Regions from separate parts of the Venatoribacter cucullus genome, predicted to be linked through region 1. Evidence: predicted binding sites of a transcription regulator. Region 1 holds the regulator's gene; each other region holds the start of a gene.
What was found. The regulator sigma-54, encoded in region 1, starts transcription at its own class of promoters, with help from an activator protein. The targets are predictions, from matches to a motif close to TGGCACNNNNNTTGCTNT.
Positions count from the first base shown of each region.

Region 2: a site for sigma-54 is predicted at 2,209-2,226, ahead of glnL (nitrogen regulation protein NR(II)). Genes of this name have one in related genera too.
Region 3: a site for sigma-54 is predicted at 3,648-3,665, ahead of GJQ55_RS05800 (nitrate reductase). Genes of this name have one in related genera too.

Region 1 covers NZ_CP046056.1:2,366,998-2,376,937, reverse strand. The annotation lists gene GJQ55_RS11295 (YhdP family protein) at 1-4, shown strand, start outside; gene GJQ55_RS11290 (carbon-nitrogen hydrolase family protein) at 4-801, shown strand; gene yjgA (ribosome biogenesis factor YjgA) at 1,561-2,073, opposite strand; gene mgtE (magnesium transporter) at 2,088-3,443, opposite strand; gene GJQ55_RS11275 (HPr family phosphocarrier protein) at 3,594-3,866, opposite strand; gene rapZ (RNase adapter RapZ) at 3,874-4,734, opposite strand; gene GJQ55_RS11265 (PTS sugar transporter subunit IIA) at 4,753-5,214, opposite strand; gene hpf (ribosome hibernation-promoting factor, HPF/YfiA family) at 5,218-5,520, opposite strand; gene GJQ55_RS11255 (RNA polymerase factor sigma-54) at 5,563-7,056, opposite strand; gene lptB (LPS export ABC transporter ATP-binding protein) at 7,151-7,876, opposite strand; gene lptA (lipopolysaccharide transport periplasmic protein LptA) at 7,873-8,448, opposite strand; gene lptC (LPS export ABC transporter periplasmic protein LptC) at 8,426-8,998, opposite strand; gene GJQ55_RS11235 (KpsF/GutQ family sugar-phosphate isomerase) at 8,998-9,940, opposite strand, start outside.
Region 2 covers NZ_CP046056.1:413,042-422,981, reverse strand. The annotation lists gene GJQ55_RS02110 (methyl-accepting chemotaxis protein) at 1-919, shown strand, start outside; gene GJQ55_RS02105 (SirB2 family protein) at 998-1,372, opposite strand; gene GJQ55_RS02100 (DUF4124 domain-containing protein) at 1,552-2,070, shown strand; gene glnL (nitrogen regulation protein NR(II)) at 2,287-3,363, shown strand; gene glnG (nitrogen regulation protein NR(I)) at 3,366-4,805, shown strand; gene GJQ55_RS02085 (DUF6701 domain-containing protein) at 4,806-4,955, opposite strand; gene trmL (tRNA (uridine(34)/cytosine(34)/5-carboxymethylaminomethyluridine(34)-2'-O)-methyltransferase TrmL) at 5,012-5,476, shown strand; gene GJQ55_RS02075 (PQQ-dependent sugar dehydrogenase) at 5,492-6,571, shown strand; gene secB (protein-export chaperone SecB) at 6,764-7,228, opposite strand; gene GJQ55_RS02065 (rhodanese-like domain-containing protein) at 7,258-7,671, opposite strand; gene gpmI (2,3-bisphosphoglycerate-independent phosphoglycerate mutase) at 7,872-9,416, shown strand; gene GJQ55_RS02055 (murein hydrolase activator EnvC family protein) at 9,419-9,940, shown strand, end outside.
Region 3 covers NZ_CP046056.1:1,209,485-1,219,424, forward strand. The annotation lists gene cobA (uroporphyrinogen-III C-methyltransferase) at 1-827, opposite strand, end outside; gene GJQ55_RS05800 (nitrate reductase) at 824-3,526, opposite strand; gene nirB (nitrite reductase large subunit NirB) at 4,004-6,586, shown strand; gene nirD (nitrite reductase small subunit NirD) at 6,589-6,945, shown strand; gene GJQ55_RS05815 (NAD(P)/FAD-dependent oxidoreductase) at 7,033-8,277, opposite strand; gene GJQ55_RS05820 (alginate export family protein) at 8,342-9,502, opposite strand; gene GJQ55_RS05825 (hypothetical protein) at 9,501-9,716, shown strand; gene GJQ55_RS05830 (nitrate regulatory protein) at 9,875-9,940, opposite strand, start outside.

The DNA.
Region 1 (9,940 bases):
CTGATGCCACAGCTTGCGGCCATACAGATGAACAGTGGCGCCGACCCGCTGCACAACCTGCAACGGGCGGAGCAAGGGGTGCAGCAGGCGGCGCAACAGGGTGCTCAGCTGGTGTTGCTGCCGGAGATGTTTTTAAGTCTGGACGGCCAGCGCTACCCCGCTATAGCCGCGGATCCGCAGTATGTGCAGATAGTGGCCGGCTGGGCCCGCCAATACAAGCTGTGGCTGGTGGCCGGTGCCGTGCCCATGACCAGCCCGGACGGCGACCCGCGCGTGCGTTCGGCGTCGCTGGTGTTTAATGATCAGGGCGAATTGGTGGCCCGCTACGACAAAATCCACCTGTTTGATGCCGATGTCGGCGACGCCCACAACCGCTACCGCGAATCCGAACGCTTTGCCCCCGGTGAGGAGCTGGTGGTGGTCGACACCCCGGTGGGGAAACTCGGGCTGGCGATCTGCTACGATCTGCGTTTTCCCGGCCTGTTTCAGCGCCTGCGCGAGCAGGGCGCTGAGATCATCAGTATCCCGGCAGCCTTTACCTACACCACCGGCGAAGCGCACTGGCAGGTGCTGCTGCGGGCGCGGGCCATAGAAACTCAATGCTACGTACTGGCCGCTAACCAATGCGGCTGGCACGACGACCAGCGCCGTACCTGGGGCCATTCGCAGATTATTGACCCCTGGGGCCAGGTGCTGTCTGAACTGGCCGATGAGCCGGGCGTGGTGGTGGCTGAGTTGAATGCGGAGTTGTTGGTTGATGTGCGCCGGCGTATGCCGCTGGAGCAGCATAAGCGCTGCTGACGGCGCCTGGTTGCCAGCCCTGCAGGCTGGTCAGCCCGTTGGGCTGATTTAGCTGCCACTGCGTGGCAGCTGATGCGGGGCTCCGCCCCCGCGCCCCGATTGCGAGGAACTTATCCTCGCGCTCCAGCTTTGCGCTGTATAGCACGTATTTCCTCATTCACCGTCATTGCCGACGGCCACGGATCGTAAGGCGCGTCGTGCGCCACGATCCTCGCCCGGTCCATCCGGGCGGGCCTGTCAACGACGGTTCATTTCGGCGTGCTATAGGCGCGATTCAAACCGTAGCGGCTACGCCGTCAATGTTTTTGTGCGCTTCGCTCAAAACAAAAAATATCCGGCCGCAGGCCGCCAAAATTCTCTCAAATTTCTACGGTTTTTCCCGGCCCATTCGTTCCAGCCCGAAGTTTGGCAAAGCCAATAGCATCGTTTGGATGACTCCAAACGAGCGGGTAGGGGCATGGACAATTTTGTTGGAACAAAATTGAACAGCCGAAGGCTGGCCCGCAGGGCGAAAGGCAGGATGCCTGAAGTCTCCCCCTTGGCCGCGTATGCGTCATTGGCTTTGGTAAACGAGGAACCAGCTGGAACGCGGGCCAGAGGGGTTGGCAAGGGGATACCTCCCCTTGCAATACCAGCGGCCGAAGGCCGCAAAAAGCCGTCACGCAGTGACGGCCAGGGGCGGAGCCCCGCATAAGCTGCCACGCAGTGGCGGCTAAACCAGCCCGGCAGGGCTGGCAACCACCATGAAGGCAGAAGGCGTCAGCCTTCCATCTGCTCACGAATAAACTGAAACAGTTTCTTATAGTTGGTGCCGGGCTTGGGCGGCTCTGAATTCATTTCTTTCTGCGCATTGCGCACCAGATTGCGCAGCTGCTGGCGGTCAACCGCCGGAAACTCTTCAATAAAGGCATTCAGGCCAGCGTCATCACTGACCAGCCGGTTGCGCCACATCTCTTGTTGCTTGATGCGGCGACCGTAGGCTTCGCTGGACGGATCCAGCAGTTCCAGTCCGGCCAGAATGGCGTCCACGTCTTCATCGCGCATGATTTTGCCAATGAATTGCAGGTGCCGGCGTTTGGCTTCGTTCTGGCTCAGGCGGTTATTTTCCACCAGGGCGTTGTAGAGGTTTTCGCTGATCGGCAGGTCGCGCCATTTCTTCGGATTCAGGTCAGCCAGTTTTTTGCCCAGCTGCTGATGGCGGTGCGCTTCACGTTTCAGTTCGGATTTGCTGATGAAATCTTCATCATCATCCTGGTAGTCGGTATGTTTCATAAGGTTGAATTCAGTCAGAGGACAATAAGGGTGGCTAATCCCAGGAAGGACATAAAGCCGACAACATCACTGATGGTGGTCAGCGCCACGCTGCCTGCCAGGGCCGGGTCAATGCCCTTGGCTTTCATCAGAATCGGCAGCACAGCGCCGGCCAGCATAGCAAAGGTAATGTTGATCACAATGGCCAGGGCAATCACCAGTGAAATATAGGGGTCACCAAACCATAAAAAGGTGATCAGTGAGATGACCAGTGCCAGTAAGGTGCCGTTGATGCCGGCAATCAATACTTCCCGGCGCAGCAGCCAGTTGATATTGGCGTTGCTGATATGGCCGAGCGCCTGACCACGGATAACCAGCGTCAGTACCTGGCTGCCGGCAATACCGCCCATACTGGCAACAATGGGCATCAGTACGGCCAGCGCCACAATCTGTTCAATCGTATCTTTGAACAGGCCAATCACGGTGGCGGCGGTAAAGGCCGTCAGCAGGTTGATAAACAGCCAGACCAGCCGGCGGCGGCTGGATTTCAGCGCTGGCGCGAAGGTATCTTCTTCGTCATCCAGACCGGCCATGCTGAGCAGGGAATGGTCGCCTTCATCACGGATAACGTCGACCACGTCATCGATGGTGATACGGCCGACCAGCTTGCCGCTGGCATCAATCACCGGGGCGGACACCAGATCGTGACGTTCAAAGACCTTGGCAACCTCACTTTCGTGCTGGGTGGCCTGAATAACCCGGGAGTCCGTGGTCATCACTTCGCGCACGGTTTGCTGCGGATCGCTGACCAGCAGTTTGCTGACCGGCAGAATGCCAATGAATTCATTCTGGCGGTTAACCACGGCCAGGTTGTCGGTCATCGGCGGCAGGGTTTTGTGCCGGCGCAGATAACGTAAAACAACATCCAGGGTGATATCCGGGCGCACCGTAATGGTGTCGGTGTTCATCAGACCGCCGGCGCTGTCTTCCGGATAGCCCATAATGGCTTCCAGACGCGCGCGGTCCTGATCATCCATGGACTCCAGAATTTCCTGGGTCACGCGCTCCGGCAGCTGTTGCAGCATGTCGGCGACGTCGTCGGTGTCCATGTCGGCGGTGAGGTCGGCAACCTCTTCGGCGCTCATATCACTGAGGAAGTGGCTTTGCAGCTCTTCGCTCAGGTGCTGGATTACCTCACCTTCGAGATCTTTGTCGACCAGCTCCCACAGCAATTTACGGGCTTTCGGGGGCGATGATTCGATCAGGTGAGCAACGTCAACCGGGGCCAGACCGGAATTCAGGATGCGTTTGACCTGAGTCAGCGCGCCGCTTTCGAGGGCGGCGTTCAGACTGTGCAGTTTTGCTTTGGCTTTTTCGCTGTGTTGCGCCATTGCTCAGGTCCGGAAATTAAGGGGCAGTGGTTCGGATTTTAGCGGTAACGGCCGTCCGGCACCACGAAAGAACCTGAAGAATCTGGTTCAGTGGGTTGTTTTTTATGGCATCAGGCCAACTTTGTCGCCCTACTGGCGTTCATCAGAGGGTTATTCGTCTTCGTCGAAACGGCGGGCAAACAGATCGGTCAGGGCGGCGAGGGCTGCATCGGCGTCATCACCGCTGATTTCCACCTGCAAGGTGGTGCCCTGACTGGCCGCCAGCATCATCACCGACATGATGTTTTTGCCATCGGCCATCTGGCTGCTGCTGCCTAAACGGATGCTGCTGGCAAACTGGCTGGCGGTGCCGGCCAGTTTGGCGGCGGCACGGGCGTGCAGGCCACGCTTGTTGATAATGAGCAGTTCCGTGCGAATCATCATGGCTTCCTCAGTGCACGCCGTTCAGTTCACGGTGGCGAACCTGCACCTGTGGATATTGCTGGCTGAACAGCGCGCCCAGCTGCTCGGCCAGATAGACCGAGCGATGCTGGCCGCCGGTGCAGCCGATGGCGATGGTCAGGTAACTGCGGTTGGCTTCAATAAAACTGGGCAGCCAGCGGGTAATAAACGAGGTGATGTCACTTTCCATGGCCAGCACCTGGGGTTCATTCTGCAGAAAACCGATGATTTCCTGGTCGCGGCCGGTGAAGCGGCGTAACGCCGGGTCCCAGTAGGGGTTGGGCAGGTTGCGCACATCGAATACATAATCGGCATCAATCGGGACGCCGTGTTTGAAACCAAAAGACTCAAACAGAATGGCAATGTCGCTGCCGGATTTTCCCGCGACCCGCAGTTTAATCTGGCTGCGCAGCTCGTGTACCGACATGCTGGTGGTATCCAGTGTCAGGTCGGCCAGGTCGGCAATCGGGTGCAGCAGCTGTTTTTCCTGCCGGATGGCTTCGGCCAGAGATACGTCCGGGCCGGTGAGCGGGTGTTTGCGCCGGGTGGCGCTGAAGCGCTGCAGCAGCACTTCTTCGCTGGCATCCAGATACACCACATCGAGCTGGTATTCCTCACTGGGCAATTCGTGCAGGACATCGTCGATGCGGTCGAAAGCATGGGGCAGGTTGCGGGCATCAATGCTTACCGCCACCCGTGACAGTTTTTCTTCCCCTTCCGTCTGATGCACCAGTGCCGGCAGCAAGGCCACCGGCAGGTTGTCAATGCAATAGAAACCGAGGTCTTCCAACACGTGCAGGGCGCTGGATTTTCCTGAGCCGGAACGGCCGCTGATAATGACCAGACGCATATTGCTCCTTATGCCTGCTCAGGCTTCCGTGTGCAGTGCCCGTTGGTACAGGCGGCCGGCATCCGGTGCGTTACGCAACGCTTCCCGGTAGTCTGGCTCGGTGAAATTACGCGCCAGCATGGCCAGCACCTGCAGGTGCTCGTCGTTGGCTTCTTCCGGTACGAACAGGGCAAACACCAGGTCGACCGGCCGCCGGTCAACGGCGTCATAGTCAATGGCTTCGCTCAGGCGCAGCAGTACGCCAAAAGGATGCTGACACTGTGGCAGGCGGCAATGGGGAATGGCAATGCCCTCCCCGATGCCGGTGCTGCCCAGCCGTTCACGGCCCAGTAAGCGCTCGTAAATATCGTCGGCGGAACTGTCCGGTGTCAGGTCGGCGACAAAACCGGCCAGATATTCCAGTAACTTTTTCTTACTGGAAACCGGGGCGTCAAATAACGTACGTTCCGGGGTCAGAATATCCCCGATGCTGATGGCCATGGCTCAGTTGTGACCGTGCTGACGGTCCACCAGTTTTTCTTTGTGTTTTAACACCTGGCGGTCGAGTTTGTCGGTCATCTGGTCGATGGCGGCGTACATATCGTCATGTTCAGCGCTGGCGTGCAGGTCGGCACCGGCAACGTGGATGGTGGCTTCCGCAGTCATGCGTTCTTTCACTACGGTCAGGGTCACCTGGCCGTTGGTGATGTTGTCGAAATGACGGCTCAGGCGTGACATTTTTTCTTCCACATAGCTTTGCAGCGCTTCGGTAATTTCGATGTGGTGGCCGCTGAGGTTGATTTTCATATCCAGACTCCTTGGTTTTTATGCTGGTAAGTTAAAACAGTTTTAAATCAGTTGTTTGCGTTCGTTCGACGGCGGAATAAGCATGGCTTCACGGTACTTGGCAACGGTACGGCGTGCAACCTGAATCCCCTTGTCGGCCAGCAAGGCAGCCAGTTTGCTGTCACTTAATGGTTTGCGGGCATTTTCATCGGCAATCAGTTTTTTGATCATGGCACGGATGGCGGTGGAGGAACATTCGCCACCGCTGTCGGTACTGACGTGGCTGGAGAAAAAGTATTTCAGCTCGAAAATACCGCGCGGGGTGTGCATGTATTTTTGCGTGGTGACCCGCGAAATGGTTGATTCGTGCATGCCCACCGCTTCGGCAATATCGTGCAGTACCAGCGGTTTCATGGCTTCTTCACCCTGCTCGAAAAAGTCGATCTGGTATTCGACAATTTTGGTCGCCACTTTCAGCAGGGTTTCGTTGCGGCTTTGCAGGCTTTTGATAAACCAGCGCGCTTCCTGCAGGTTGTCGCGCAGAAAGGCGTTATCGGTGCTGTTGTCGGAGCGGCGGATAAGGGCGGCGTAATCGGCGTTGACGCGCAGCTTGGGGGCAATGTCGGGGTTCAGTTCCACCCGCCATTCGTCGCGGATATTACGCACGATCACATCGGGAATAACGTATTCGGCCTGTTCGGAACTGATCCCGGAGCCGGGCTTGGGGTTCAGCTCTTTGATTAACCGCAGCACGGCTTTCAGATCATCTTCGCGCAGTTTGGTTTTGCGCATCAGGGTCGGGTAGTCGCGGTTGCCCAGCAGCTCAATATGTTCGCTGATCACCAGCCGGGTTTCCGCCAGCCAGGGGGTGTCGGCCGGCATCTGGTGCAGTTGCAGCAGCAGGCATTCGCGCAGGTCGCGGCCAAATACCCCGGCCGGGTCAAATTGTTGCAGGCGGTGCAGCACGGCCATCACTTCGTCTTCTTCGACGTTCAGCTCCGGGTCCATGCTTTCCAGCACATCCTCAACCGTGGTGTGCAGGTAGCCGTCATCATCGACGCCGTCGATCAGCATCAGGGCGATATCGCGGTCGGTATCGGACATCGGGGTCAGGTTCAGCTGCCACAGCAGGTGGTCCTGCAGGCTGTCGGTGCTGGCGTGACGGGCGTCGTAGTCAAAGTCGTCGTCGATGGCGCCGCTGTTGCCGGAGGCCACGCCGGCGGTGGTCTGGTAGGTATCTTCCCACTGGCTGTCGACCGGCAGGTCATCCGGAATCTGTTCCTGTGACCATTGTTCGTCCAGTTCCGGGGTGTCAGCGCCATCGTCATGGTCGTGGCTGCTGACTTCGGTGCTGATGTCGGCGGTCGCCGGCAAGGATAAATCGTTGAGGCCGTCGTGTTCGTTTTCTTCCACTTCCAGCATGGGGTTGGAATCAAGCGCTTCCTGAATTTCCTGTTGCAGATCGAGGGTCGACAATTGCAGCAGGCGGATGGCTTGCTGTAATTGCGGGGTCATCGTGAGTTGCTGACCCATCTTTAACTGCAGGGAGGCTTTCATAGGGCTTCAGTATTCACTCAAAACGGCATTAATGTTGCATTATACGCCAAGGGCCCGGTCTGGCTATCCTTGACAAACCACGTCAGTTACTGGCTCACAGGCGGAAATCTTCTCCGAGATACTGTTTACGCACCTGTTCGTTGGCCAATACCTGCTCAGCGGTACCTTCGGCAATAATATGGCCGCCGCCGACGATATAGGCTTTTTCACAGATGGCCAGTGTTTCCCGCACATTGTGGTCAGTAATCAGTACGCCGATGCCGCGCGCTTTCAGCTGGCGGATAATATCCATGATGTCGGCAACGGAGATGGGGTCAACCCCGGCGAAAGGCTCATCGAGCAGAATAAAGGAGGGTTCGGCCGCCAGCGCGCGGGCAATTTCCACCCGCCGCCGTTCGCCACCGGACAGCGCCATGCCTTTGCTGTCACGGATATGCTGAATATGAAACTCATCCAGCAGGCTTTCCAGCTTGGCCTGTTTACCGGCTTTATCGAGGTCTTTGCGGGTTTCCAGAATGGCCATAATGTTATCGGCCACGCTCAGCTTGCGGAAAATAGAGGCTTCCTGCGGCAGGTAACCAATGCCTTTTTTGGCTCGTCCGTGCATGGGCAGGTGGCTAATGTCTTCATCGTCGATGCGCACACGGCCGTTATCCGCCTGCACCAGATTCACAATCATATAGAAACAGGTGGTTTTGCCGGCACCATTGGGGCCGAGCAGGCCGACAATCTGGCCGCTGTTCACCGACATGGAGACGTCTTTAACGATCTGGCGGTTGCCGTAGCTTTTTGCCAGCGATTCGGCGTGCAGGGTTTTCATGGCTGGGTCTCCGCCGGAACCGGTGCATCCGGAACGGTTACTGCCGGAGCGGGCGCTGTGGCCGGCTCAGCGGTTTTGGGCTGGAAGATCACTTTGATCCGGGCCGGTTTTTCCCCAGCGTCGGCTGGCTGGCCAGCGGAGATGACTTCGGTGTTCATATCGTAGCGGATACGCTCACCGGTAATTTCGTTGCTGTCCTGCCGCAGTACGGCATTGCCGATCAGGATGGCTTCCTGATTGGCGGCCAGATAGTCGATGCGTTGCGCGTGCGCATGGGTCAGCGGTGAGCCGGGGTTGATCTGCTGCTGATAACGGGCCGGCTGGCCTTCGGCGGTGGCTTTTTCCATCCGGCCTTCGGTGCTGACCACTGTCAGGCGGTCAGACTCAATACGCAGGGTGCCCTGCGTCAGGAGGACATCGCCCTGATAGATCACGACTCCGGCCTGACGGTCAATTTCGGCGCGGTCGGAAACAATCACCACTTCCTGGTTGAAGTCTTCCGGCAGTGCGGACGCCAGCGCCGGCAGCAGCAGGGCAGCGGCACAGAGTTTATTCAGATGCTTGCGGCACATAACGGGTGTTTACCTGATGATGAAGTTGCAGGGTGCGGTCAGCGACATTGAGGGTCATGCCGGTGGCTTCGGTCAGCGTGGCCGGATGACGGATCACCACCGGTGCATCGGTGGTGGCGGTCTGCTGCCCGGCATGGTAGTTCAGCCAGTCGGTATGGATGGTAATCGGGTCGTCAGCGGGCGTGTTGATGGAGCGGATTTCCACCTGCTCACGCAGGGTCAGACGCTCGTCCTGGTCCAGTGCTTCGCCGGTCAGGGCATCAATCTGCCACATTTTGCCGTCTTCAGCCGTGGTGATAATGCGCGGCCGGGTAAAGTGCGACACGGCAGACAGCGGAAAATGCTGCAGGGTGGCGGCGCGGAAGCTCTGCTCCAGCTGACCGGCCGCGTTGTACTGGCGCTGATACAGTTGGTCACCGTAATAGTCGGCCTCTTCATTTCCACTGACCACCGGGGTGGCTGTTACCGGCATTTCTTTTACCCGGTCGAGGTTCAGCAGGCCAATGCCGGCCAGCAGCGCCAGTGCCAGGACAACGTATTGCTTCCGCATCAGAGCACGCCCGCCCGCAGCAGATCGTGCATGGTCAGGACGCCGGCCGCCTGGTCGCCGTCTTTGACGACCAGGGCGTTGATCTTGTTGTCTTCCATAATTTTCAGGGCTTCAGCGGCCAGGGTGCCGGGACGGGTGGCTTTGCCACCGCGGGTCATCACATCGGCCATGGTGGCGGTGTGAATATCAACCCCCTGATCAATAGCCCGGCGCAGGTCGCCGTCGGTAAAAATACCCAGCAGCTGACCATCCTGTTGCACGGTGGTCATGCCCAGACCTTTGGAGGTTACCACCAACAGTGCCTGCGACAGTGTGGCTTCCGGCCCCACCACGGGAATGCCGGCACCAGTGTGCATAATGTCATCCACTTTCAGCAGCAGGCGCCGGCCCAGCGAACCGCCCGGATGGGAAAAGGCAAAGTCTTCGGCGGTAAAGCCGCGTGCTTCCAGTAAGGCTACGGCCAGTGCATCGCCCATCACCAGTGCACAGGTGGTGGAGGAGGTGGGAGCCAGATTAAGCGGGCAGGCTTCCTGTTCCACGCCGGTATCCAGGTGGGCGTCGGCCGCTTTTGCCAGGGTGGAAGCGGGGTTGCCGGTCATGCTGATCAGCGCCGTGCCCATGCGTTTCAGCAAGGGTAACAGGCTGGTCACTTCGCCGGTTTCGCCGGAGTTGGACAGGGCAATCACCACGTCGGTGGGCTGGATCATGCCCATATCGCCGTGGCTGGCTTCGCCCGGGTGCACAAAAAAAGCCGGGGTGCCGGTGCTGGCGAGGGTGGCCGCCAGTTTGCTGCCGATATGACCGGATTTGCCCATGCCGGTGACGACCACCCGGCCCTGGCACTGCAGGATCAGGCGGCAGGCGGTGTTGAAGGTACCGCTCAGGCGCTGTAACAGTTGGCCAACCGCCTGTTGTTCCAGCGTAATGGTGCGGCGGGCGGAT
Region 2 (9,940 bases), 870 kb from region 1:
CATGCCAGAGCTGGGTAAGGATGAACTGGGGCAGCTGAGCCGCAATTTCAACCAGTTCCTGCAGGGTATGCAGCACATGATCGGCACCATCCGCGATGTCGGTACCGATGTTGCCGGTAACAGCCAGAACCTCGACAGCAGCGCCAGTGAAAGCCAGCGCATCAGTCAGGCCTACGAAGATGCCATGAGTCTGGTGGCGACCGCCAACCACGAAATGAGCCTGGCCATTCAGGAAGTATCGGTCAATACCCAGCAGGTTTCCGAGGAAGCCAAACACGCCGATAAATCAGCCCGGGAAGTGTCGGGTAAATTCCAGCATGCCATGGAAGAAATTCAGGCCCTGGCCGACAACGTCAACCATTCCGGTGAAGTGATTCAGGAACTGGTGGCAGAAACCACCAATATTGCGTCCGTGCTGGATGTAATTAAAGGCATTGCCGAACAAACCAACCTGCTGGCGCTGAACGCCGCTATTGAAGCAGCCCGTGCCGGTGAACAAGGCCGGGGCTTTGCCGTGGTGGCCGATGAAGTACGGACACTGGCCAGTAAAACCCAGCAGTCGACCGGCGATATTAATGTCATGATTGAAAAGCTGCGCGCCGGGGTAAACCGGGCCGTCAGCACCATGAGTGAAAGCCAGAAAAAAGCCGTTAAAACCGTGGAATTTGCCAGCGAATCCGAAGGCAGTGTGCGCGGAATTTCCACTGCCTTACAAAGCATCAGCGACCGCATTCTGCAGATTGCCTCGGCCATTGAAGAGCAAACCTCGGTGATTAACGAAATTAACAGCAACCTCAGCGACGCCAAAGAACTCAGCAGCCAGGGCAGTGACAGCGCCGCCCGTATTAATCAGGCAGTAATCAGCCTGAACGAACAGGCGCAGCGCCTGCAGGAAGAAATCAGCAACTTTTCGCTGTAATAATCTGCGCCCAATCCAGGCGCAGAAAACAAAAAAGCCGGCAAGAATCTTGCCGGCTTTTTTGTGCGTAACCGTAAATTACAGCAACACCAGCCAGGACAATACCGACTTGGTTTTGGCCACGCCCAGCATATAACCGAAGCTCAGCACCGCACCGGCAAACGCCGGACGACTGGCCCGTTTAATAGCAGCAACACCAAAGCCGATATAGGCCAGCAATGCCAACACTTTGGCAGTCAGCCAATGGTGGGTCAGCGGATACTGGCTGATCTGAATGCACAGCATAATGGCGAACACCAATAACAATGTGTCGATAATATGCGGCACAATTTTCAGCAATTTATTCCGCCGCCAGTGCGGAGCAAAATAAAACAAACCGAAGCGTATAACGAACAGCATAATGCTCAGGTAGGCCAAACCGGCATGGCTGTGTTTCAGGGCAGAATAATCCATACAAATTCCTTTCAGGTGGCAGAGCCAGCACAAAAAACGGGCGCCAGAATAACAAGATCAGCGCCGCCTGACACCCCCCGCCAGCAGGCTGGCGCAAAGCGGCGCATTCCGTCTTTGCCTGCAGCGACGGCACAGGGAATAATAGCGTTTCAGGTATTCCGCCTGTTATGGAGCGTGCAATGAAATTTCTGTTACTGCTGCTGTGCGTTGTAAGCGCCCAGGTATTGGCCACCGAGGTGTACATTTCCCGCGATGCCGATGGCAACGTTACCTTCAGCGACAAACCCGGCGCCAACGCCCAGCGCCACGAAGTGCGTGAATTACCCTCCATTCCGGCGGTGCGCATTCCCGACAGCGCGCCGCAACCGGCCAAAGTCAACGAGCCCTCCTTCAGCTACACCAGCCTCAGCATTATTACCCCGGTTGATGGCCAGCAACTGCCCATCGGCCAGGCCGGTAATGTGGACGTGTCGGGGGTGCTCAGTCCTGGTCTGCGTGAAAGCGACAGCCTGCTGTTAATCCGCAATGGCACGGTGATGCGGCAGGGCCGGCAAACCTCATTTCAGTTACAGAACCTGGAGCGCGGGGAGCACACCTTGCAGATGGTGGTACGGGACCCGGCCGGAAAAACCCTGATCAGCAGCAATGCGGTGACCATTTTTGTTCAGCGGGCCTCGGTACTGCGCCGCGCCCCCTGACACAAAGAACTATTTTGGTGCAAACTATCTCCGAAACGCTCTATTAAGGTGCATTATCAGCCCGCCATTAGCCCTTACTGAGCCTGTTCGCGGCATTAAAACCCTGCCACAGCCCCAGTATTGTGCAGCCAGTATTTATGGCGTGTTTTTTGCTGATACCGCACAGGAGCCCCCTATGGCCAGCCGCTAACCGGCCGGCCACACACGGAGAACGCCATGCTGGCCAGCGCCATCATTAACCAGCGCCTGCTGGAACACCTGAACACCGGCATTTTGCTGCTCGACAGTAAACTGAACGTGCTGTACATGAACCCGGCCGCCGAAGCCCTGCTGGAAATGAGCGGCAAGCGCGGTGTGGGGGTGTTTTTTCCCGATCTGGCCATCGAGTCCGATGAGGCGACCCAGGCGCTCTATGAAGCCATCCGCAGCAATCACTCTTTTACCAAGCGCGAAGCCGTTATTCATCTGCACAACCATACGCAAATCACGCTGGATTACAGCGCCAGCCCGGTGCTGCACCCGGAAACCCGCAAGCCCTCGTTACTGATCGAACTGCAGGGCCGCGACCGCCTGATGCGCATCAGCCGGGAAGAACAGCTGATTGCCACCCAGGAAACCACCCGTTCACTGGTGCGCGGTTTAGCCCATGAAATTAAAAACCCCCTTGGCGGCATCCGGGGCGCCGCGCAGTTACTGGAACGCGAGCTGCCGTCAGCGGGTTTAAAGGAATACACCAATATTATTATTGAAGAGGCTGACCGCCTGCGTGATCTGGTTGACCGGCTGCTGGGCCCGCGCCAGATTCCGCGCCAGGAACAGGTGAATATTCACGAAGTGCTGGAACGGGTATGCCAGCTGATTGAAGTGGAATCGGCCGGCCGCATCCGCATTCTGCGCGATTATGACCCCTCTATTCCGGAATTGCTGGCCGACAAAGGCCAGCTGATTCAGGCCATGCTGAACATCAGCCGTAATGCCATGCAGGCCATGTTGGAAGCCCTGCCGGCCATCGAGCAGCCGACCCTGAGCCTGCGCACCCGTACGATACGGCAATTTACCATTGGCCATCAGCGCCACCGTCTGGTGGCCAAAATTGATATCGCTGATAACGGCCCGGGCATTCCCATGGAACTGCGCGAAAATCTTTTTTATCCCATGGTCAGCGGCCGCGCCGATGGTACCGGACTGGGGTTATCCATCGCTCAGTCCATCATTAATCAAAAAAGCGGCATTATTGAGTTCAGCAGCCAGGACAATAAAACCGTCTTCTCCATTTACTTACCGTTGGAATAATTATGAATACTGTCTGGATTATTGATGACGATAAATCGATCCGCTGGGTACTGGAAAAAGCCCTGCAACAGGCAGGCCTGAATACCCGGGTGTTTGAACAGGCAGAACCGGCACTGCAGGCTCTGCAGCACGAGCATCCCGATGCCATTATTTCCGATATCCGTATGCCCGGCCTGGATGGTCTGGCGTTGCTGCGCCAGGCACAACAGGCGCATCCGGAATTACCGGTCATTATTATGACGGCGCACTCCGATCTGGAAAGTGCAGTATCGTCCTACCAGCAAGGGGCATTTGAATATTTACCCAAACCCTTTGATGTGGATGAAGCCGTCAGCCTGCTGCAACGGGCGGTAAACCACTTTGCTGAACTGAATGCCGCGCAGGAACCGGTCGCCGATGCCGACAGCACACCGGAAATTATTGGTGAAGCACCGGCCATGCAGGAAGTTTTCCGCGCCATCGGCCGGCTGTCCCAGTCCAACATTACCGTGTTAATTAATGGTGAGTCGGGTACCGGTAAAGAACTGGTGGCCCATGCACTGCATAAGCACAGCCCGCGTTCAGCGCAGCCTTTTATTGCCCTGAATATGGCCGCCATTCCCAAAGATCTGATTGAATCTGAATTATTCGGCCACGAAAAAGGCTCTTTTACCGGCGCCGGTGGCCAGCGTCATGGTCGCTTTGAACAGGCCAACGGCGGCACCCTGTTTCTGGATGAAATCGGCGATATGCCGGCCGATACCCAAACCCGTTTGTTGCGGGTACTGGCCGACGGCGAGTTTTACCGCGTTGGTGGCACCACCCCGGTTAAAGTGAATGTGCGTATTATTGCCGCCACCCACCAGAACCTGGAAACCCTGGTCAAAGAAGGCCGCTTCCGCGAAGACTTATTCCACCGTCTGAACGTCATCCGCATTCATCTGCCCAGATTAGCTGACCGCCGCGAAGATATTCCGAAGTTATTAACGCACTTCCTGAAGCGCGCCGCCGAAGAATTAAATTCTGAAATTAAAGTACTGCGCCCGGAAACCGAGCATTATTTAAGTTCGCTCGACTGGCCCGGCAACGTCCGCCAGCTGGAGAATATCTGCCGTTGGATTACCGTTATGGCGTCCGGCCGCGAAGTGTTAATCAGCGACCTGCCACCGGAATTACTGAACCAGCAAGGCAATGCCCAAACCTCAGGCAACTGGGAACAGGGGTTGCGTTACTGGGCTGATCAGCAACTCACCCACGGGGTAAAAAACCTGCTGGATATCGCCGTGCCGGCGTTCGAGCGGATTATGATTGAAACCGCCCTGCAACATACCGCCGGTCGTCGCCGCGATGCCGCCGCCCTGCTGGGCTGGGGCCGTAATACCCTGACCCGGAAAATCAAAGAGCTGAATATGGATGGCGCCGGTCATGATGACGATGACCAGGACCACGACGGGGACGACTGATCAGCGCCCCACTTCCCGCCAGTAAATAACCCGGTCGTGGCCGCGGAAAATCCCGAAGGTGGCCAAACCCGAGGGATTTTCCAGCGCGCCGGTGTTATTAAAATCATCCTGCAAAAATACCGGTGCCGCATAATTAATGTTATGGCGCAACCTGCCTAATCTGACAAAAATAGTCGTTCTTGTCCGTTAGTCTGCCAGGAGTATGAATGTTCAATATTGTACTGTTCGAACCGGAAATACCGCCCAACACCGGCAATATTATCCGTTTATGCGCCAACACCGGCTGCCAGTTGCATCTGATTGAACCGCTGGGGTTCAGCATGGATGAAAAAAGCCTGCGCCGCGCCGGGCTGGATTATTCCGAATTCACCCACATACGCCAATACCCAAACTTTGCAGACTTTGTCGCAAGTCAGCAACCAGAGAGGATTTTCGCCCTGACAACCAAAGGCAGCACTACCCACTCAGCAGCACAGTTCCAGGCCGGGGATTATTTGCTGTTTGGTCCGGAAACCCGCGGACTGCCAGAGGATATCCGTCTGCAGATACCACATTCACGCTGGTTGCGCCTGCCGATGCTGCCGCAGTCGCGCAGTATGAACCTGTCCAACGCCGTGGCGGTGATGGTGTACGAAGGCTGGCGCCAGTTGGGCTATGCTGGGGGCCAATAACCTACGGAGGCTGCCATGAAAACTCTGTTGTTGCTGATTGCTACCCTGTTTACCGGAGGGCTGCAAGCCGCACCGGCACCGCAGCTGCTGACCGATAAACTCAACCAGCCCTGGGGCATGGCCTTTGTAGCCTCCGGGCAGCTATTGATCAGCGAACGCGCCGGAACCCTGCAATTATTTGACACCGCCAGCGGCAACCTTGCCGCCGTAGGCGGCACCCCGGATGTCTGGTTTAACGGCCAGGGTGGCCTGCTGGATATTGCCGTACCGCCCGACTATCAACCCGGGGGCTGGATTTATTTCACCTGGAGCGCGCCGCAGGACAATGGCAAGGCGGTCACCGCCTTAGGCCGCGCCCGACTGGATATCCAGCGCCAGCCATTACAACTGCATAACTGGCAAACCCTGCTCAAGACCCGCTCAGCGACCGCCAGCGGTCAACATTTTGGCAGCCGTATCGCCTTTGACGAGCAGCATGTGTTCTTCAGTATCGGTGATCGCGGGGAGCGGGGGCTGGCACAGCGACTGGATTCTCACGCTGGTAAAATTCTGCGCCTGACGCGCGACGGCACCATCCCGGCGGATAACCCTTTTCTTAATCAGCCAGACGCCTTGCCGGAGATCTGGTCTTACGGCCACCGTAACCCACAGGGGCTGGCTTACGACCGGCAGCATAAAAGACTTTGGGCCATTGAGCATGGGCCACGCGGTGGTGATGAAATCAACCTGATCAAGCCGGGCCAGAATTATGGCTGGCCGGTCGTTTCCTGGGGTAAGGAATACTGGAACCCGATGTTTGTCGGGGAGTCACGCAGTCGGCCAGACATGACCGATCCGGTGAAAATGTACGATCCCTCCATCGCCCCCGGCTCCCTGCTGCGTTACAGCGGTGCGGCCCATCCGCACTGGCAGGGCAACCTGCTGGCCGGGGCACTGAAACTACAACACCTGAATCGGGTGACGCTGCAAGACACGGAAGCCGTAGCAGAAGAGCGCTTACTGAGTGAACTGAATGAGCGCTTACGCGCGCTGACAACGGATACCCAGGGGCGGCTTTATATTGCCACGGATACGGGAAAGCTATTTAGGTATTGAAGAACGCTTAACGGGAGACGGGAGACGGGAGACGGGAGACGGGAGACGGGAGACGGGAGACGGGAGACGGGAGACGGGAGACGCTGGACGATTTTTGGCATCTCCCATCTCCCGTCAAGCGCAGCGAGCGTTTTGCATGCCTTTGCTTCTTCCGTCTCCCGTCAAGCATTCAGCACGCAGTGCTGACGCTGATCAGTGTGTCGCTTGCGGTGCTTCCGCCTGCTGTGCCGCTTCCTGCGCCGCACGCTGCTGGTACAGGGCATCGAAGTTGATCGGCGCCAGCATCAGGGCCGGGAAGCCGCCTTTTACCACCAGGCTGTCGATGCTTTCGCGCAGGTACGGGAACAGGATGTTCGGGCACATGGCGCCCAGCATCGGCTTCATCTGCTCTTCCGGAATGTTCACCATGGCGAACAGGCCGGCCTGTACCAGCTCTACCAAAAACGCGGTTTCATCGGCGTTGGTGGCGGTAACGGTTACCTTAATGAACACTTCGTAATGGCTGTCGTCCAGCTTGCGGGCGCCGCTGTTCAGATCCAGTTTGATCTCGGGCTGCCATTCTTTGGTGAACGCCATTGGTGAATTCGGTGCTTCAAAGGAAGCGTCTTTAATGTACAGACGCTGCAAAGCAAATTGGGGCTGCTGGTTCTCGGCCATGATTTCGGTCCTGTATTTTATTGTTGGTTTCAGCCGCGTACGACGGGCAGATTAAGGTTGTTCCATTCCATCATGCCGCCACTCATGCGCACGGCATTAAAGCCTTTTTCACGCAGCATTTTGCCGGCAACGGTGACGGTCTGGCCGGATTTGCACACCAGGATGATCGGCCGCTCTTTGTGGGCGCTCAGCTCATCCAGGCGGGTAGCCAGATTGGCATAAGGAATATTCAGGGCATTGGCCAGGTGACCGGCACTGAAATCCTTCTTGTCACGGATATCCAGTACCAGCGCATTTTCTTTATTGATCATCAGCGTGGCTTCAGAGGGGCTGACGGTTTTACCGCTGCGCTGATTGTTGTCGCGCAGCAACGCCAGTAAAAACACGGCCCACAAGCCCACCAGCCACCAGTTATTGCCGATAAATTCAAACAGACGATCCATAGTTACTCAGTTCAGTCAGATTAATCAGGGCCGGCAGTATAACGCCTGCCCGCGCCCTGAACCACCGCCACAAAGCGCCCCCGGCCATGACTATCGCCGTGCTTGAAAAAATCAATCGGGCGGCGTCCGCCGTGCAGGCGCACAGGCTGCACTTTTTGGGTACAATGGCGGCATTCCGGCAACCTTCAGAGTTCTATTGCATGAATGCACGTCCTGTACCGACCGCACTGATCATTCTCGATGGCTGGGGCTATCGCGAAGAAACCGCCAACAACGCCATTGCCAATGCCAATACACCCACCTGGGATCGTCTGCTGCAGCAATACCCGAACGTGCTGATTCAGACGTCCGGCGAGGCAGTCGGTCTGCCGGACGGTCAGATGGGCAACTCTGAAGTGGGCCACATGAACCTGGGCGCCGGCCGCGTGGTGTATCAGAACTTCACCCGCATCAACAAAGCCATTAAAGACGGCGAGCTGCAGCAGAACGCCGCCCTCTGTGCCGCCATCGACAAAGCCGTGGCCAATAACGCCGCTGTACACTTTACCGGCCTGCTGTCACCGGGCGGCGTGCACAGCCATGAAGAACATCTGGTGGCGCTGCTGCAGATGGCCAAAGCCCGCGGCGCGCAACGTGTGTTTGTGCACGCCATTCTTGATGGCCGCGATATGCCGCCGCGCTCTGCCGCGCCGTCCATTAAGCTGATTGAAGATACCTTCGCGGCACTGGGTAATGGTCAGATCGCCACCGTGATTGGCCGCTTCTTTTCCATGGACCGCGACAACCGCTGGGAACGGGTACAGGCCGGTTACGATGCCATGACCCTGGCCACAGGCGAGTTCACCGCCCCAAGCGCCAGCGCTGCGCTGGCGGCCGCTTACGAACGCGGCGAAAACGATGAATTCGTTAAAGCTACGGTGATTGAAGGCGCCGATGGCCGCGTACAGGACGGCGACAGCATTATTTTCTTTAACTTCCGCCCCGATCGCGCCCGTGAATTAACCCGCGCCTTTGTTGGTGGTGACGAGTTCAAAGGGTTTGAGCGCGCGGCGCGGCCAGCACTGGCCGACTTCGTGATGCTGACCGAATACGCCGCCGACATTCCGGCCAGCTGTGCCTTCCCACCGGAAACCCTCAGCAACGGCATCGGCGAATACGTTTCCAACCTCGGCTTAACCCAGCTGCGGATTGCTGAAACCGAGAAATACGCCCACGTTACGTTCTTCTTTTCCGGTGGCCGTGAGGAAGAATACCCGGGCGAAACCCGCATTCTGGTGAAATCCCCCAACGTCGCCACCTACGATCTGCAGCCGGAAATGAGCGCGCCGGAAGTCACCGACAAACTGGTGGCCGCCATTAAAAACCGCGAGTTCGACCTGATCGTGTGCAACTACGCCAATGGCGACATGGTCGGCCACACCGGCGTGTACGAAGCCGCCGTAAAAGCCGCGGAATGCATCGACGAATGCATCCGCCGCGTTACCGACGCGCTGCTGGAAGTGGGCGGCGAATGCCTGATCACCGCCGACCACGGCAACGCCGAGCAAATGCTGGACGACAATGGCCAGGCCATGACTCAGCACACCACCGGCCCGGTGAATCTGGTTTATGTGAATGCCCGTCAGGAACCGGTCAGCCTCAGCGAAGGCAGCCTGTGCGACATCGCCCCGACCCTGCTGACCATGATGGGGCTGGAGCAGCCAGCCGAAATGACCGGCCGGCCACTGGTCCGTTACGGCAACTGAGCATGAAAACCATCACAGGAATACTGGGCCTCTGCCTGCTGCTGGCACTGCCGGCACAGGCTGACGACCAGGCCCGGCTGGATGCCCTGAAAGCAGAGATCAGCAAACTGGAAAGCTGGTTGCGCAATGCGCAGCAGGAATCCGGCCAGCTGAATGCTGCACTGCGTCAGTCCGACCTCGAAATTGCCGAGCTGACCAAACAGATCAACGCTATCCGTACCCAGCTGACGGAGGAGCAGGCCCGCCTAAAAAAGCTGCGACAGGAGCAGGGACAGCTCCGTGACTTACAGCAGCAGCACCGTCAGCATCTGGCCGAGCAAATCCGCGCGGCGCAGAAAATGGGCCAGCAAGGCCCGCTGAAACTGCTGCTGAACCAGGATGACCCGCAACAGGCGCAGCGTATGCTGCGCTACTTCAGTTATTTCAACAGCGCCCGCATTGAACGCATCAACCAGATTCTGGCCGAACTGGCCCGGCTGGATAATCTCGCCGCCTTAATTGCCGCCAGCGAACAGCAGCTGCAA
Region 3 (9,940 bases), 1.2 Mb from region 1:
CAGGCCACCGCACTGCTCGCGGCATTGGCAATCAATCCTTCCAGACTATCAATATCGCCATTCATACCGGCATTCACCTGTGCCATGGCGGCGACTTCTCCCACAATAATTAACCCCGGGCCTTTGCTGTCGTGCAGGCAGCGTTGGGCTAAATGCGGTAAATCCATCAGTACGCCTTTTAGCACGCGCTGGTCGGGCAATGTGCCGTTGACGATTAATGCGACCGGTGTGTCTTCGGCAATGCCGTCGTTCAGTAAGTGCCCGGTGATCTGGCCGGCCTGACGCAGGCCCATGTAAAACACGCGGGTGGGGCTGTGGCTGGCTGCAAAATCGCCGTACTGGCTGTGGCCGCTGTGCAGCATTAAGGCGTTGCCGTACTGGCGGTGCGTCAGCGGAATGTGTGCAGCAGCGGCGCAGCCGAGGGCGGCGGTTATGCCGGGAATAATCTGCACCGGAATATGACGCTGCTGCAGGTATTCCAGTTCTTCACCACCGCGGCCGAATAAAAACGGGTCGCCGCCTTTCAGGCGTACCACGCAGCGGTATTTTTGCGCGGAGGTGTGCAGGGCTTTATTGATATCGGGCTGGCCCATGCTGTGCGCGCCACAGCGTTTGCCGGTGTGCAGGCGTACGCAACGCTTGGGCAGCATGGCGAGTATGTCGTCGCTGATCAGGCTGTCGTACAGCACGATGTCGGCCTGGCTGATAATACGCAGCGCTTTCAGGGTTAATAATTCCGGGTCGCCGGGGCCGGCGCCAATCAGCCAGACGGTGCCGGGCTGGGTTTCTGAATGTGAAGGTTGTGGGTGGCGGGATGGAGTTTTCATAAGGCGACCTCGCAGCGTGCCTGTTGCAGCAATGCTTTTATTTCAGGAATGCAGGAACCGCAGTTGGTTCCGCAGCGTAACTGTTGGCCCAGCGCGGCGACGGTGCTGTGGCCAGCGTGCAGGGCGTGTTCTATTTGTTTACTGCCGACCTGGAAGCATGAGCACACCATATTGCCGGTGTCGACGTGCACAGCCGGGCGGCCGGCTAATAAGCTCATGCGGTCGGCGGCGCTGATTTCTGCATCGGCAAAACGCTCCTGCAGCCATTGGCGGTCTAAAAAACGTTCTTTGCGGTGCAGCATCATCACGCATTCCAGTTTGCCGGCCAGAAGTAAAACGCGGCGTTCGTGCTGTTGCGCAGGATCCGACAGCGTTTGCCATTGCCCGGCGGGTAATTGCGGTTGTATGTCTTTAACAAAATCGGCGGCGTCGTTATCGCCGGCGATTAAATAAAACCAGCCCTGTTCGGTGACACCGGCGGCCCAGTAGGTGCAGGGCAGTGGGTGCAGCGGCTGGCGGCTTAACAGCATGCCTTGCCAGCGGGTTGTGCAGGGGCTGGCCTGTACCGCGGTTATTTTGAATTCCGGCTGGCCAGAATGCGGGTCGCGGTCGTTATTAATTAAGGTGCCCATGCGCGCGTTACTGGCAAACAGGCTGGTCCAGTGCATGGGTACAAACATCTCACCACGACGCTGTTCGTTACTGAGGCTGGCACGCAGCAGTAATGTGCCGCGTTCATTGCGGATATGCACCAGTTGCCCAGCGTGGATACGGCGTGCCGCAGCATCGGCTGGGTGGAATACCGCATAGGGTTCGCTGCGGTGCTGAGCCAGCCGGGGGGCTTTGCCGGTTCGGGTCATGGTGTGCCAGTGGTCACGCACACGCCCGGTGTTCATCAGTAAATCGCCACCGCTGCGTGGGCGCGGCAGCTGTGCATTAACAGGAATAAATTGAGCGCGCTGGTTGTCGGTATAAAAACGGCCATCGTCGAAAAAGCGTGCGCGGCCGTGCGGATATTGGTCGCTTACCGGCCATTGCACGGGTTTCAGCGCATCGTATTGGTAACGGCTTAAGCCGATTAAACCGCTTAAATCAAAATCGCGCTGGCCATTATTTTCAAAGGCGGAAAGGCGGGCGTGTTCATCGAATATGTCTGCCGGATGCTGGTAAGCAAAATCCGGCGCAAAGCCTAAACGTTTAGCCACTTCGCAAATGGCCCACCAATCGGGCCTGGCTTCACCGGGCGGTGGTAAAAAGCCGCGCTGGCGGGAAATACGCCGTTCGGAATTGGTGACGGTGCCGTTTTTTTCGCCCCAGCTGGCCGCGGGTAATAACACCTGGGCGACGCGGGTGGTGTCGGTGTCGGCCATGCAGTCGGATACCACCACCAGTTCACACTGGGCCATAGCAGCTTTTACCGCATCGGCTTCGGGCATACTCACCACTGGATTGGTGGACATAATCCATAAAAATTTAATCTCGCCGCGGGCGCAGGCCTGAAATAAATCCACCGCTTTTAAGCCGGGGCGCTCGGCCAGTTTGGGCGCGTTCCAGAAGCGCCGTACACGGTCGCGTTCGGAGCCGGAAAAATCCATGTGCGCGGCCAGCTGATTAGCTAAGCCACCCACTTCGCGGCCACCCATGGCGTTGGGCTGGCCGGTAATGGAAAACGGGGTGGCGCCGGGTTTGCCAATGCGGCCGGTGGCCAGGTGCACATTAATAATGGCATTGCCTTTGTCGCTGCCGCTGGCACTTTGATTAATGCCCTGAGAAAACAGGGTGACGGTGCGCGGGGTGCGGGCAAACCAATCAAAAAATTGCAGCAACAACGCCGCGTCGGTATCCATTAAATCAGCACTGTGCTGCAGGCTCTGGCAGTCGTTACGGGCTTGTTCTAACGCCACATCGAAACCATTGGTGTGACGGGCAATAAAGTCTTCGTCCAGTTGTCCGCTGTCGGCTAAATACACCAGCAGCGCATTGAACAATACCGCGTCGGTACCTGGGCGGATGGCTAAATGCAGGTCGGCAATATCGCAGGTGGCGGTGCGGCGTGGGTCGATTACCACAATTTTCATATCCGGCCGCTGCTGTTTGGCGGCGGCAATGCGCTGATACAGCACCGGGTGCGCCCAGGCAGCGTTTGAGCCGGTAAAAATCAATAAATCGGCCAGTTCCAGGTCTTCGTAGCAACCGGGTACGGTATCGCTGCCAAAGGCGCGTTTGTGCGCCACCACGGCCGAGGCCATGCACAGGCGCGAATTGGTGTCGATGTTGGCGCTGCCAATAAAACCCTTCATGAGTTTATTGGCCACATAATAATCTTCGGTCAGCATCTGGCCAGCGCCGTAAAACGCAACGGCTTGCGGGCCGTGGGTGTGGATCACCTGCTGGATTTTGTCGGCAATAATATTCAGCGCATCGTCCCAGCTGGCGTGTTTACCGTTTAATTGCGGAAACACTAAACGCCCGTCGTGGCTCAGGGTTTCGTGCAGGGCCGACCCTTTTACGCACAGGCGGCCACTGTTGGCCGGGTGGGAAAGGCTGCCGCTAACCGGTAAAACCTGCTGGCCAGCATGTTGCACTGTTACGCCACAACCAACGCCGCAATAAGGGCAGGTGGTGTGCGTCTGGCTGGCAGTGGTGGGCTTGGAAGCCGGTGCGTTCATGGCGGTATTTCCCATAAAAAAAGCGCCCACAGGCAGAACCTGTGAGCGCCAATGCTCGGTGTTGCACAAACAACAATAAGGCATCTGCATTGATGCCAACGACACAACGGGAGGTTTTACCGGTTGGGGTAACGCAGTGTCTGCAGTGTTCTATTCAAAAGCGGTGCCAACTTTTTTGTTTTTATCTGCAGTCTGTTTATTACTGGTTTCTGGGCGGTATTTCCGGCGGCAACACATCAATGCAGCCATAAATATGCGCCATTCTGGTGCCGGCCTGCTGGGTTGTGTGCCGTTATTGCGCAATGCACAGCCGGTGTATTAACCGGTTTAAGCCGGTATTTCGCTTAAAACCCCGGCGGAACCGGGGTTCAGCCGGATTTATTGCGGGTTGGCATTGTGGTTGCAATACCTTGTTTGATATTCCACCGCGGTAACGGAGCCGCCGTGGAACAGCGCAACGAAGCATCGACAGGAGAATCGTGATGATGACCAAATAGAGAGCTTCCCATGAGCAAAAAACGCATTCTTGTCGTTGGCAACGGTATGGTAGGACACCAGTTTTTAACCACCTTCGCCAGCAGTGATATGGCCGGTCAGTGCGAGCTGATCACCTTCAGTGAAGAACCCCGTCTGGCTTACGACCGGGTACAACTCAGCAAATATTTCAGCGGCGCCAGCGCTGACGATCTGGCGTTGACCACCGCCGCTGACTATCAGCAGCAACAGATTCACTTCCATTTAAATGACCGCGTAACCGGCATTAATCCGCGCCAGAAAACCATTACCACCGCCAGTGGCCGCACCGAAGGCTATGACAAATTAATTCTGGCCACGGGTTCCTATCCCTTTGTGCCGCCGGTGCCGGGTAAAGACCAGCCGCATTGTCTGGTGTACCGCACCATTGAAGATCTGGAAGCCATTGCTGCCGCTGCCGCCGTGAGTAAAACCGGCGTGGTTATCGGTGGTGGTCTGCTGGGTCTGGAAGCCGCCAATGCGTTGAAACAAGCCGGGCTGGAAACCCATGTGGTGGAATTCGCCCCGCGTTTAATGGCGGTGCAGTTAGATGAAGGCGGCGGTCGCTTATTGCGCGAAAAAATTGAAGCGCTGGGCGTGCAGGTGCACACCGGCAAAAATACCCAGGAAATTGTCGCCGGTGAAGAATGTCGCTACCGCCTGAATTTTGCCGACGGTTCCTTTCTGGAAACCGATATGGTGCTGTTCTCGGCCGGTATTCGCCCGCAGGATGCACTAGCGCGTGACACCGGTTTAACCCTGGGTGAGCGCGGCGGTATCGTAATTAACGATTATTGCCAAACCTCCGACGACGATATTTACGCCATTGGCGAATGCGCGCTGTGGGATAACAAAATTTACGGTCTGGTGGCACCGGGTTATCAGATGGCGCGGGTGGCGGCCGGGCATATTGTCAGTCAGTTATTTACCCATGCTGAGCCGGCGCTGGTTTTTAACGGTGCCGATATGAGCACCAAGCTGAAATTACTGGGCGTGGAAGTCGGTTCGCTGGGCGATGCGCACGGCCATACCGCCGGGGCGCGCAGCTTTGTGTTCCATGACGAGCTGGAAGGCGTGTACAAACGCCTGAACGTATCGGCCGATGGGAAAAAACTGCTGGGTGCGGTGCTGGTGGGCGACACCTCGGCCTATGGCACTTTGCTGCAGTTAATGCTGAATAATATGGATATTCCCGGCAGCCCGGCCAGCCTGATTGTGCCGGCCTCCAATGGTGACGATGCCGGAATCGGTCTGGGGGTGGCGGCGTTGCCGGCCACCGCACAAATCTGTTCCTGCTACGACGTCAGCAAAGGCGCCATTGGCGAGGCGGTACGCAGTGGTTGCTGCAAAGTGGTGGATATTAAAGACGCCACCAAAGCCGCCACCGGCTGCGGCGGTTGTGCGGCGCTGGTGAAGCAGGTGATGGATGCCGAATTAACCGCGCTGGGCGTGGTAGTAACCAACCATATCTGTGAGCACTTTGCGTTCAGCCGTGCTGAGCTGGCCGATATTATTCGGGTGAAAGGTTATAAAACCTTCAGTGCGGTGCTGGAAGACCATGGCAGTGGCCATGGTTGTGAAATCTGCAAACCCACCATCGGCTCTATTCTGGCGTCGTATCACAATGATTATATTCTGCAGGATGACCACATCGGCCTGCAGGACACCAACGATATTTTCCTCGGCAATATGCAGAAAGACGGTACTTACTCCATTGTGCCGCGCGTAGCCGGCGGGGAAATTACCCCGGAAAAACTCATTGTGCTGGGTGAAATTGCCCGCGATTACGACCTGTACACCAAAATCACCGGCGGTCAGCGCATCGATTTATTCGGCGCGCAGTTGCATGAATTACCGGAAATCTGGCAGCGCCTGATTGATGCCGGTTTTGAAACCGGCCATGCCTACGGCAAATCCCTGCGTACGGTGAAATCCTGTGTCGGCAGCACCTGGTGCCGTTACGGCGTGCTCGACAGTGTGTCGATGGCGATTGCGCTGGAGAACCGCTACAAGGGCTTGCGTGCGCCGCACAAAATTAAATTCGGCGTATCGGGTTGTACGCGCGAATGTGCCGAAGCACAGAGCAAAGACATCGGCGTTATTGCCACCGAACAGGGCTGGAACCTGTATGTGTGCGGCAACGGCGGTATGCGTCCGCGCCACGCCGATTTATTCGCCACCGGCCTTAATAACGAGCAGCTGATTCAGGCCATCGACCGGGTGCTGATGTTTTATGTGCGCACCGCCGACCGCTTACAGCGTACTTCGGTATGGCTGGAAAATCTGGAAGGCGGCCTGCCGTATCTGCAAGACGTGGTGCTGAACGACCGCCTCGGCATTGCCAGCGAACTGGATAACGCCATGACGCATCTGGTGGCTACTTATCAGTGCGAATGGAAAACCACGCTGGCCACGCCGGAAAAATTACTGCGTTTCCGTCACTTTATTAACAGCGATGCTACCGACAGTCAGTTGCTGTATGTGCGTGAGCGTGGCCAGCGCCGGCCGGCTACCGAAGATGAACGTATTGAATTATTAAACCTGGATAACCAACCTGAAACTCAGGCAGGAGCATAACCATGAACTCAGCTGCATTACATCTCGTTGCGGTAACCACACCCTGGCAAGTGGTGTGTCGTTTAACTGATATCGCCCCGGACACCGGGGTGTGCGCCTGGCATAAAGGCGAACAGGTAGCGTTGTTCCGCCTGGGCCACAGCGAGCAGGTATTTGCTATCAGCAATTACGACCCGGTTGGCGGCGCCAATGTGCTGTCGCGCGGCATTGTCGGTTCCATTGGCGAGCGCCTGGTGGTGGCCTCACCGCTGTATAAACAGCATTACGATCTGCAGACCGGCGAATGTCTGGAAGATGATTCCGTAACGCTTAAGGTGTGGCCGGTGCGGGTAGAGCAGGGGGATATTTTGCTGGGGTAATAAGCGCCGCAAAAAAATAAACCGGGCTATGCCCGGTTTTTTTATAAAGACAATAAGCAAACAGCCATGTACTTCATTAAGCCGCTTTTAAGCCGCTTCAGGCCGCTGCTGTGGGCCAAATAACAGCGTCAGCCGTTGATCAGAAATATCCTCAGCCTGCATCAGTAAATCAAAATACCACTGGCTGTGACGCACATCGCCAACGCACAGCGCACCGATAATACGGTTATGGCGCAGCACCAGTTTTTTATACATGCCTGCTTCTTCGTCCAGCAAGGTCATCAGCTCGCAGCCATCGTCCGGGCCGGCGTGAATATCACCGATGCTGTGCATATCCAGCCCGGATACTTTTAATTTAGTAATCTGCGGTTGCTCGTAATAGGGCGACGCCGGTTGTTTTAATAACATCTGGCTGAGCACCTGCACCTGATGCCAGATAGGCGCGACCAGCCCATAGGTGGTGCCGGAAAACTCACAGCATTCTCCCAGGGCATAAATACCCGGCACCGAGGTTTGCAGGTACTCATTGACCTGTATGCCCTTATTGCAGGCAATGCCGGCCTGCGCTGCCAGTTCGGTATTAGGAATAATGCCGGTGGCGAAAATCACCAGATCGGTGGCTAAGGTCTGGCGGGTATCGCGGCCGCTTCTGTGCAACAGCAAGCGGTTTATTTCCTGGCCGTTATCACTGAGTAATTGTTCCGGCCCACAACCGGTGCGCACCTGAATACCGCGCTGGCGCAGGGCATTGTGTAATAACTGTGCGGCGGTGCTGTCCAGCTGGCGGTTCATTAATACCGGGTTGCGGTGCATTAAGGTGACCTGCAGCCCCTGAGCCTGCAAACCAACCGCGGCTTCCACGCCCAATAAACCGGCACCCACCACGGTGGCGTGGCGGCTATGTGGCAAGCGGGCCTGCATGTTTTGTACATCCTGCAGGGTGCGGAAACCTAGCACATTCCTGCAACCAGCGCCCGGAATCGACGGAATAAAACTGCGTGAGCCGGTGGCAAAAATCAGCTGCGTCCAGCTCAGGGTTAAGCCGCTGGCGCAGGTAATATTCCGTTGTTGGGTGTTTACGGCTACTGCGCTCTCACCATAAAAAATCTGTATGCGTCGTTTGCTGTACCAGTCGTCATCGTGCGGAGTAATAGCGGCCAGATCGGTTTCACCAGCCAGTAAAGGCGACAGCATAATGCGGTTGTAATGCCGGGCCGGCTCGTCACTGAGTACCAGAATGCGGGCAAAATGATGGTGGGTATCCAGCGTTTCCAACAGCCGGTTAGTGGCCATGCCATTGCCGATAATCAGCAAGACGGAATCGGTATTCATACGCTACTCCGTTCGGTATAAAAAAGCGGCAGCCACCGAAGTGACTGCCGCAACCTGTGAAATATCAGAATTTAGCTTCCAGCCACAGCCAGGCTTTGTCGGTATCGGCACCGGCATCGCCTTTGCTGTAGGCCGCGTATTTCAGCCCTGCGGTGTAATATTTACCAAAGCCTTTGGTCGCCTGAAAATTCACCTCGCTGCCTTTATCGGCACTGCCCTGGTCTGAACCGTAGTCGTGGTAAAACGCCAGCAGGTTTACGCCGGCTACGGCGGTGGTCACTTTTACGTAGGTGTCGGTTAAGCCGTCAGCAGGGGTTACCAGAAATTTATCGGCCCAGCCATTAAACGCGTGTTTGGTGGCCAGCGGGGTCTGGAAACCATAAGCGCCGCCGTCACTACCTAAGCTTTCAAAACCGGCGGCCAGCGTAATTCCCTGAACAACTACGCCGGCTTCCAGCGCCAGATAGCTGGCATCAAAATCATCGGTTTTCTGCAGTGCGTATTCGGCGGTGTACAGAAGTGATAAATCATTAACTGCCTGTTTGCCGGAAAAACGCGCACCGAAGGTATTGTTTTTGGCATCGGTGGCGTCGTCTTTCAGTAAGTAGGCATAGCCGGTCAGGCTGCCCGGTTTAAATCCGCTGTATTGAATATTCAGTAAATGATGGCTGACATCGGCCTCGGTAAAAGTGATGTCGTTGACCTGATCAATAAAGGCGTATTGCGCGTGATAATCCGCGGTTTTATAGCCCAGTTTGACGGCATCGTAGGTTTGTTCATTCTGACGCCAGCCCACGTTGCCGACAAAGCGGGTGTTATCCAGCAGGATACGCTGGCGGCCCAGAATGGCGGCAAATCCGGCGTTACTGTAGCTGATTTGGGCGCGGTTTATTTCGTTGTCCACCGGGTCGGCCACCACATCGTAAGCCGGGTCTTCAACACGGTATTCATCGACCAGAGCACGAATGTCTTCTACTTCGACCAGCACTTTAAAGCCATTTATGGCGCCGCTTTCGGCACCAAGGCGTGAGCGCAGAGTGAGAGCGGTGGCTTTCTCGGTAGCATCATCGGTGTCGTTACTTTCGTAGCGCAGGCGCAGGTCGGCCAGTAGTTTTCCGTCGCTGATGACCGTGGGCAAGGCCTGGGCGGTACCTGCCAGTGGTGCGGATAATGCGGTTATGGCTAAGGGCAGAATCAGACGGTTGGCGCTAACAAAATGCTTCATGGGCAGTTTCCTCTGGGCGAGCTGGTTTGGCTTGCTGGCGGGCAAAAAAAAAGCCGCAATTCCTGGGCAGGAATGCGGCGTCGTTGCCGGTACAGCAGAATTAACGGTTACCACCACACCGGCGTTGGTGTGGTTGGGCAGATTCAGTGCAGCGAGTTTTATGCCAGCTAAGAGAGTAACGGCGTTTATGCCGGGCAATGCGGACATTGGCTGAATTGGCTGCGGTTATTCCGGATTTTGCTGACGGTTTAACCCATATTTTTCTGTTTTATGACGGCGGTTACCCGGACATGGCATTAACCGCAGAACTGAAAACGTGCATGGCTTTGTTGCCATGCACTTTTAAAGAGCAGCAGATAAAGGGCAGCTGGTTCAGAGCAATTCGGTCATGTTCAGCACATTATTAGCCACATCCACCAAACGGCGGTTCTGGTTCAT